DNA from 2 places in the Paenibacillus sp. JT31N11 genome. Region 2 is predicted to be linked to the other one. Evidence: a T-box and tRNA genes for the amino acid it is inferred to sense, from the RefSeq annotation. Region 2 holds a T-box; the other holds one or more tRNA genes.
What was found. The T-box of region 2 lies ahead of ileS (isoleucine--tRNA ligase). A T-box ahead of a tRNA ligase gene usually reads a tRNA of that ligase, here a tRNA-Ile.
Positions count from the first base shown of each region.

Region 1: it encodes a tRNA-Ile, which carries the amino acid that the T-box ahead of ileS (isoleucine--tRNA ligase) is inferred to sense. The anticodon was not compared.

Region 1 is NZ_JBWDNQ010000002.1:556,266-560,811, reverse strand. It holds gene AC0YNV_RS10775 (ABC transporter permease) at 1-672, shown strand, start outside; gene AC0YNV_RS10770 (ABC transporter ATP-binding protein) at 680-1,561, shown strand; gene AC0YNV_RS10765 (ABC transporter substrate-binding protein) at 1,567-3,105, shown strand; gene AC0YNV_RS10760 (hypothetical protein) at 3,299-3,463, shown strand; tRNA gene AC0YNV_RS10755 (tRNA-Met) at 3,550-3,626, shown strand; tRNA gene AC0YNV_RS10750 (tRNA-Ile) at 3,648-3,724, shown strand; tRNA gene AC0YNV_RS10745 (tRNA-Leu) at 3,744-3,832, shown strand; gene AC0YNV_RS10740 (uracil-DNA glycosylase) at 3,984-4,546, shown strand, end outside.
Region 2 is NZ_JBWDNQ010000013.1:206,412-210,957, forward strand. It holds gene ileS (isoleucine--tRNA ligase) at 1-1,628, opposite strand, end outside; T-box leader at 1,690-1,944, opposite strand; gene AC0YNV_RS31640 (TetR/AcrR family transcriptional regulator) at 1,994-2,899, opposite strand; gene AC0YNV_RS31645 (DHA2 family efflux MFS transporter permease subunit) at 3,052-4,546, shown strand, end outside.

The DNA of each region.
Region 1 (4,546 bases), on a different contig from region 2:
GTTGTCGGCATTGTGCCTTACTGGCCTGCACAATACCCGGATCAATCGCCTTTTGTCATTGCCAATCTGGATTATATCTATGATCAGGTTCCGATTATTCCTTATGATGTATGGCTGAAGATGAAGCCTGGAGCGCTTACGGGGCCGATTATGAAGAAGCTGGAGAGTCAGGGGATTGAACTCGCGGGCGTTCAGGATGTCCGCATCGAGCTGGCGGCTCAAGCCAAGCATCCGACCAGGGGCGGCGTCTTCGGTATTCTGAGTCTGGGTTTTCTGGTCTCGATCATCGTTTCGCTTACCGGTTATGTACTCTATTGGTTCTTTAATCTATCAGGCAGAATCGTACAGTTTGGCGTTCTTCGAGCTATGGGCTTGTCGCGCAGGCAGTTGACAGGCATGCTCCTGCTGGAGCAGATTTTTACAGCCGGCTTGTCGATCGGCCTCGGCATACTGATTGGAAAGATTGCGAGTTTGCTCTTCCTGCCCTTTCTGCAGACATCGGAAAATGTCACGAATTCGGTTCCGCCGTTCCGGGTGGTTTTCGATTCGAAGGATACGACGCAATTATATATTGTCGTAGGTGCCATGATGCTTCTGGGAGCGGCGCTGCTGCTGGTGCATATCCGCAGATTGCGTGTGCATCAGGCGGTGAAGATGGGAGAGGAGCGTTAATACCAACATGATTACATGCGAAGGCCTTGTCAAAATTTATAAAACCGAAGATCTCGAAGTTGTTGCTCTTCAAGGACTGAATCTGAACGTCCGCGAGGGCGAGATGATGGCGATCATCGGCAACAGCGGCAGCGGGAAATCCACCCTGCTTAACATTCTGGGAGGGCTTGACCGGCCCTCTGCCGGTTCCGTCACAGTCGGTCCCTGGGATTTGCTCAAGATAACCGATGAGCAGCTCGTTTCTTACAAAAGGGATACCGTGGGCTTTATCTGGCAGAACAACGCGCGCAATCTGCTGCCTTATTTAACGGCCCTGGAGAATGTGGAGATGCCGATGATGCTGTCATCCAAGCTGGACCGTCCTTATGCCAAGCAGCTGCTGGAATGGGTGGGTCTGAAGGAGCGGATGCACAATAAGCTCCATCAGCTTTCAGGCGGGGAGCAGCAGCGCGTAGCCATAGCGATCTCATTGTCCAATCATCCGAAGATGCTGCTGGCCGATGAGCCGACCGGCTCGGTCGATTCACGGACCTCGGACATGATTATGGATATCTTTCGAAAATTAAATCGTGAAATCGGGATTACGATCGTGATTGTAACCCATGATCTGTCGCTGGCAGGCAAGGTGGACCGTGTCGTGGCGATTCGCGACGGGCTGACCAGTACGGAATTTATTAAACGCAATCCCAACATAGATGCAGATGGCAATATCAGCCTGTCGCAGCAGGGCATAGGCGAGGTTCATGAGGAGTATGTGGTGGTCGACCGGGTTGGCCGGCTCCAAATACCCAAAAATTATTTAACGGCTTTAAAGATTACCGATAAAGCGTCGATGGAATTCGATGGCGAGCGCATTATTATTTCGCCGCCAAAATCATTGGAGGGATAACCGTAATGGAACTCAAGGTCAAACCTAAAGGAAAATCAGTCATCCGCAGAGCCTCTGCACTTGTATTGTCGCTCGCTCTTGTATCGACCGTGCTTGCTGCCTGCTCGAAGGGAGACAGCGGCAGCGATGCCGAGCGGCATGTTCTGCGAATTGGTTTCATGTACTCCAATTCGGATAATGAGCCTTATCTGCGCCAGCAATTTACGGACTCATATGAGCTGACACATCCCAATGTGGATATCGAAATCGCGGCGGCAATCAATTATGATGATCAGCGCTTTCAGCAGCCGGATGCGAACAACAAACAACCAGATCCGTACGAGAAGCTGAAGGAAATGCTCGTTGGCAGCAATCCGGTCGATGTTGTCGTTCTGGAATCCGCTTATCTGAAGCGTCTGGTACAGGATAATATGCTGAAACAGCTGGACCCGCTTATTCAGGAAAGCAAGTTCGATATCGAGGATTTCGTGCCTGCTGTCATCAATGGAATCAAAGATGCTGGCGATAACAACATCTACGCCTTGACGCCGACATTCAGCGCGTCTGCTCTTTACTTCAACAAGAAAATATTTACCGATGCCGGCGTTACACCGCCTACTGACAATATGCAGTGGCCGGATATAATGGCACTGGCGGAGAGAGTTGCCAAAGGAGAAGGCAAGACACGCACCTTCGGCTTCTCATTCAACCGTTGGAGCGGCGATGGCTTCTCTGATGCGCAGAACTATGCGGCACCGCTGCAGCTCATGATGTTTGACAAAAAAGGCGAGAAGATGACCGTTGATACGCCGCAGTGGAATAAAGTGTGGACCGACGTCGTCAATTTGTATAAGAAGAAAATTGTCCCTTCCCAGTCGGATATGAATTTTGATAATGGGATGGCGACCAGCAGTTCCAAACCAGTCTTTAACCCGTTCCAGGGCGATTTGTTCCTGAGTGGACGCGTAGCGATGACAATCGGCGGCTATGATTATGTGAATGAACTTGCAAAAGCCAAAGACTACTCGGCTACAAACAAAGATATCAAAGCGATCGATTGGGATGTCGTAACCGTTCCTACCTTTGCCGAAGCGCCAGGCGTTGGTGGAAGTATTTATCTGAGCAATCTGATGGCCATCAATGCGAAAGCGCAAAACAGCGAGGATGCCTGGGAATTCATTCAATTCAATAACAGCAAGGAATGGGCAAAGCTGAAATCCCGCAGCACGTATGAGATGGTGGCCCGCAAATCGTTCCTCAAGCCCAAGGATGGCATGAGCTATAATATCGGCGCTTTCTACGCGCTCAAGCCAGTACCGCCGCAGGACATTGAGCTGGATAAATTATACCGGGATAAACAGGGCCTTTATCAAGTGAACCAATTGGGCCAGCCTCTCTTCCAGGAGGTTGTCGACGGCAAGAAGTCGGTGGATGCCGCGCTCAAGGAATGGCAGACTAAAGGCGATTCATTTCTGCAAAAGCTTAAAACAGATCCAAATGCCATGCTTGACCCTGCTGCTGGCGGCGGGGGCGGCGGAAAAGTCATATATAACTCCGGAGGCTAACATCCCGTCACTGCCGCACAATCGTGCGGCAGTATTTTTTTGAAGTGTAAGAACGGTTATTTTTTTCTAAGGGAGGAAACTTAGCTTAGCCTCAACCGGACGGCGACTGCCGTTTCTTTTTGTCTGCTGAGGAAGACTTATTTTTTCCTTAAATGGACAACCTATTGGAAAAATGGTAATGGAGGTTGTCTTCATGCGATGGGTGTATTGGATCCGTTTGTATGAAACGAAGTTTCAGGCAGGATGTCTGGTAAGCCGAATGGAGAGTGACTGGTGGGTTTATGGCTATGAAAGTCCCCGGGAAATCGAGGTATTCCAGTCGCGGAAAGGGCGTTTCGGAGTCCGGTATGTCCCCTGAGAAAAAAATCTTGACTTAATATTGGAATGTGTTGTATATTATATCTTGTCGCCATTCAAATGACGTTGTTGTGAAAATGGTACTTTCGCGGGGTGGAGCAGCCCGGTAGCTCGTCGGGCTCATAACCCGAAGGCCGCAGGTTCAAATCCTGCCCCCGCAACCAACCTTTCGATTATTATCTTAAGGGCCCTTAGCTCAGTTGGTTAGAGCGGTCGGCTCATAACCGATTGGTCGGGGGTTCGAGTCCCTCAGGGCCCACCATCTCATACACGTCACTCATGCCGGGGTGGCGGAACTGGCAGACGCACAGGACTTAAAATCCTGCGGTGGGTGACCACCGTACGGGTTCGATTCCCGTCCTCGGCACCAGCTTTGTACTTATAGGATCCATACATACCGATAACGTTCGAAGGACGAGCAGTCGGAAAAGAAATCAGCATCTCATAGCCGTAATATCCTCGTCAGCAGATGAGTATAGCGGAGGGGTGCTTTTTTTAATTTCATTGAGGAGGAAATGAAGTTGGCTGTCATATTCAAAAATGATTGGGCTTCGATTCTGGATCAGGAGCTGGAGCAGCCCTACTACAAGGAACTCCGCTCTCATCTTGCGGAACAATATCGAAGACAAACCATCTATCCGGGCATGCATGATATTTTTAATGCGCTGCATTACACAGCGTACGAGAAGACAAGTGTGGTCATTCTGGGACAGGACCCCTACCATGGTCCAAACCAGGCACACGGTCTGAGCTTTTCCGTACAGCCGGGCGTCAAGACCCCGCCTTCCTTGCAAAATATTTTCAAAGAGCTGAAGGATGATTTGGGCTGTCCCATTCCTGACCATGGGCATCTCGTTTCATGGGCCAAACAAGGCGTGCTGCTGCTTAATAATGTGCTGACCGTGCAGGCGGGTGCTGCCGCATCGCATCAGGGCCTGGGCTGGGAACGGTTTACCGATGCCATTGTCCAGGCCTTGAACAAGCGGGAGACGCCTGTGGTGTTTATTTTATGGGGCAAGCATGCCCAGGAGAAGGCCTCGGCGATTGATTCGGACACGCACTGCATGATTTCATCGGCACACCC
Region 2 (4,546 bases):
TCCCGTGAATCCAGCACAGCGACATGGCTGGAGCCGGAATCAAACCATACATCCATAATGTCCGTTTCCTTGCGGAATTGATCATGTCCGCATTTGGAGCAAGCGGTACCTGCCGGAAGCAGCTCCGTCTCATTGCGCTGAAACCAGCTGTTGGAGCCTTCCTGCTCGAATATTCCCGCCACATGCTCGATGGTCTCTCCATTCACAAGCGGCTCATTGCAGCTGCGGCAGTAAAAAATCGGAATGGGAACGCCCCATGCCCGCTGCCTGGAAATACACCAGTCGCCGCGGTCGGCAATCATATTATGCAGCCGAATTTCCCCCCATTCCGGTGTCCAGGCTACGCGCTTGATCTCATCCAGCATCTGCTGGCGGAAACCGTCCACGGAAGCGAACCACTGCTCGGTGGCCCGGAAGATCACAGGCTTCTTCGTTCGCCAATCATGCGGATAGGGATGTGTAATGGTATTCTGATGCAGCAGATGGCCAGATTCCTCCAGCATCTGCGTGACCAGTTTGCCGCCCTTCTCATAGAACATGCCTTCGAATCCCGGTGCTTCCGCGGTGAAATGCCCCTGATCGTCCACCGGACAGAGCACACCCAGATTATATTTCTGCCCGATCATAAAGTCGTCCTCCCCGTGTCCCGGGGCGGTGTGAACGCAGCCTGTTCCTGCTTCAAGCGTGACATGACCGCCAGTCATCACAAGCGAAGTTCGATCGTAGAAGGGATGCTGGCACAGCACGCCCTCAAGCTCGCTTCCCTTGAAGGACGAGAGCGTATTAACGCCCTCCCAGCCGACTTCCCGCGAGACGGTTTCCAGCAGCCCTCCGGCAACCACGAATTTCTTCCCGCCCGTTTCAACCAAAACATAGTCAAAGTCCGGGTTCAGGGAAATGCCAAGGTTAGCCGGCAGCGTCCAGGGGGTTGTCGTCCAGATGACGATCGAGGAATCCGGCGGAAGCTTCCCCTTCCCGTCCTTCACGTCGAAAGCAACGTATACGGAGGTTGAAGTCTTATCCTGGTATTCAATCTCCGCTTCCGCCAGCGCGCTCTCCGAGGACGGGGACCAGTAAACCGGCTTCAAGCCTTTATAGATGTAGCCCTTGTTCACCATTCCGCCGAACACGCGGATTTGCTGTGCCTCATACTTGGGCTGAAGCGTAATATACGGGTTGCTCCAGTCGCCACGGATACCCAGCCGCTTGAACTGCACCTTCTGCTTCTCCACCCACTCCAGGGCATACTCTTTGCAATAATCACGGAACTCAGAGACCGTCATTTTCTTGCGGTCCACCTTGCCGCCGTTGGCAATCGCCTGCTCGATAGGCAGCCCATGCGTGTCCCAGCCGGGAACAAAAGGGGCATCGAAGCCCTGCATCGTCTTGAAGCGGACAATCATATCCTTCAAAATCTTGTTCATCGCATGGCCGATATGGATGTTGCCATTGGCATACGGCGGTCCGTCATGCAAAATAAATTTCGGCTTGCCCCTGCGGCTGCTGCGCACCTGGGCATAAATATCCTGCTCTTCCCACTGCTGCTGCAGTTTGGGCTCTGCCTGCGGCAGATTGCCGCGCATGGGAAAATCGGTTTGCAGCAGGTTCAACGTTTTTCCATAATCCATCCGTCTCACTCCTTGTCGGTGTTTAGGTAAATAAATATAAAAAAGACCTCTCATCCCTGAAAAAAGGGACGAGAAGTCTCGCGGTACCACCCTGATTAAGCCTGGCGCCTGTGGCATGTCAGGAACATACCGGCAGCGCCAATGCTTCGCTCTGGTGATCGTTAACGGGATCTGCCGATACTCTCTAAGCCTGTATAAGGTTCAAGAGATACTCAAGGGTGATTTTCCAACGGCGGTTGAAGTCCGGGCTTTCACCAAATCCCCGGCTCGCTGGCTGCAACCTGTGCCTTGTACTCGTCCCTGTCATCGCTTTGGTCGTCATTTTGCTTATTGTGAAGTAGTATAGCGGATAACCGGATCCTTAGTCAACCAATCCCGTCCAGCTTATGCCTGTACCTGATCAGATGCCTGTTCAGCTGCCAAACAAAGTATTTGAGCTCATGCTCCTGCTCCAGCAGTACGAGCAGCGCCTGCATCACGACCAGTTTGGGTCGTTCCTGCCTGAATTCATCCTGAAGCGCCTCAACCGCCTCTTTCAGCTGCGTTCTTTTTGCATTGGTGACGGACAGCTCCTTCACGGTTGTCAGCAGCACCGCCAGCAGAGCGTTCCGATGATCGTCAGCAGAGACCGCAATCCCTTCCATGCCGCATTTCACGCATTCATTCATCAGCGAGTCGCTTAATACCGGAAGCGGTTTCTTTTGCAGGATGCTCGCAGCCATTTCCTCAATGCGGTCTACAATGAAAGAGGTGATATCTCTGATAATCAGCGGTTTATCCTCGAAGACCAGCAGGAAGATATATTCCCGTACAATGCCGTTATACATAACGACCAGATCCCATATGTTCGGAATGATTTCGTCACCCACCAGCCTGATCAAGCCTTCCTTATGGAAGTTAAGCAAGCTGGATTTCAACTGCAGGAAGAACGTCGTCATTTGCCCGTCGGACTTCGTCAGCTCTTTGATTTCCTGCATAATAAACCGGTTGACCATAAAAAACTCAAATTGAATTTCCGTTTCCCGGATAAAAACCTCGCGCGGGGAAAGCTCCGAATGCTCTCTGATAGTCTCAAGCTGCTCACGCAGATTTTGTATACGGCTCACATGAACTTCCCTGAATAAATCCTCTTTGGACTGAAAGTATTTATATAAAGAACCTTTGGCGATTCCACAATCATCGGAAATGTCCTGGATCGATGTTGCCAGATATCCTTTTTCCGAGAAATGACGAACAGCGGACTCAATAATTCTGTCCTTGATAAGGCTCACTTTACTCCCTCTTTTCAAAAAAATGATTTGACTTTCACAAGAATATCGGTAAAATTAAGCCTACCGTGACCGATAGGTTTTTTATAAAAACCATAAGTCAATAATAGGAGGTTATTCAACTCCCGTCAAGGCGAGCTTGAACATGCTGCATATTGTGTCAGGCACGGTATAGAGAAAGAGACAAATATATTGAGATGGAGAGGAACAAACTCATGTCCACGCAAAATGCATCAACTGCTGCGTCAGAGCCGGAATTTTCAATCAAATCCATAATTGCGCCGCTTCTTGCCGTCATTATTGGAATGATCATGGTTATTCTGGACAGTACAGTCGTCAATGTCGCCGTTCCTAACTTGCAGGAATACTTCAACAGCTCGCTCAAAACCATTCAGTGGACAATCACTGGATACACCCTTGCCCTATCGGCGGTCATTCCGCTGGCCGGCTGGATGACGGATAAATTCGGCGCGAAGCGGATTTTCCTGATTACCATCGCCTTGTTCACACTCGGTTCTGTGCTCTGCGCATTGGCGCAAACGCCGGAACAGCTCGTTCTTTTCCGCATCATTCAAGGGGTTGGCGGCGGTATGGTGTCCCCAATCGGTATGGCGATGATATTCAAGCTCGCTCCAACCGAGAAAAGGGGAGCTGTAATGGGCATGCTCGGTATTCCGATGCTGCTTGCTCCCGCTGTCGGGCCGATCCTGTCGGGTTGGTTGATCGGCTTCGCGTCCTGGCACTGGATCTTCCTGATCAACCTGCCAATCGGGATTGCCGCGCTGCTTGTCGGAATCAAATACCTGCCTAACGTTGAACGTCAAAAAGCGCCTGCCCTTGATATTCTCGGTATGATCCTTGCTCCCATCGCCTTCTCCATGCTGGCATACGGCGTGAGCGAAGGTGGAACGGACTGGGGCTCCACCAAGACCTTGACCGGTCTGATCGTAGGCGGCGTCGCCCTGATTCTGTTCATTATTGTAGAGCTTCGCCAGAAGCAGCCGCTGCTGGAGCTGCGTGTATTCGGATCATCGGATTTCACACGCGGCGTAATTATTCTATGGATTTCGCAAGTGGCGTTGTTCGGTGCGATCCTGATGATTCCGCTGTACCTGCAGAATGTCAGAGGCTTCACGGCACTCGAGAGTGGATTGACTACTTTGCCTATGGCCATTTGCTCGATGATCTTCATGCCGATCGGCGGACGTCTGTTCGATAAATTGGGCGCGCGTCCCCTGGCCTTCACCGGTCTGACGATCATAGCTGTCGCTCTGTTTACTCTCTCCCAGGTCAATGTGGATACCAAGATGGCTTTGGTCATGATTCCAATTGCCATGATGGGCGCCGGCATGGGATTGTCCATGATGTCGTTGAATACGCATGTGCTGAACTCGGCTCCACGCAGGCTTGTAAGCCGGGTAACGCCTTTGACAACGGCCAGCCAGCAGGTCGTTACTTCATTCGCTATTGCCGGTTTGACAGGATATTTAACTTCCCAAATATCCGTTCATATGAAGGAAGCCGGCGCAGGCGGGGATCCATTGATAAGCGCTACTTCTGCCTTTGACGATACTTTCTTTGTAACAGCCTTCGTCGCGCTTGCGGGCGTATTATTAAGCATCATCCTCCGCAAACCGCGGGTTAAAGCGG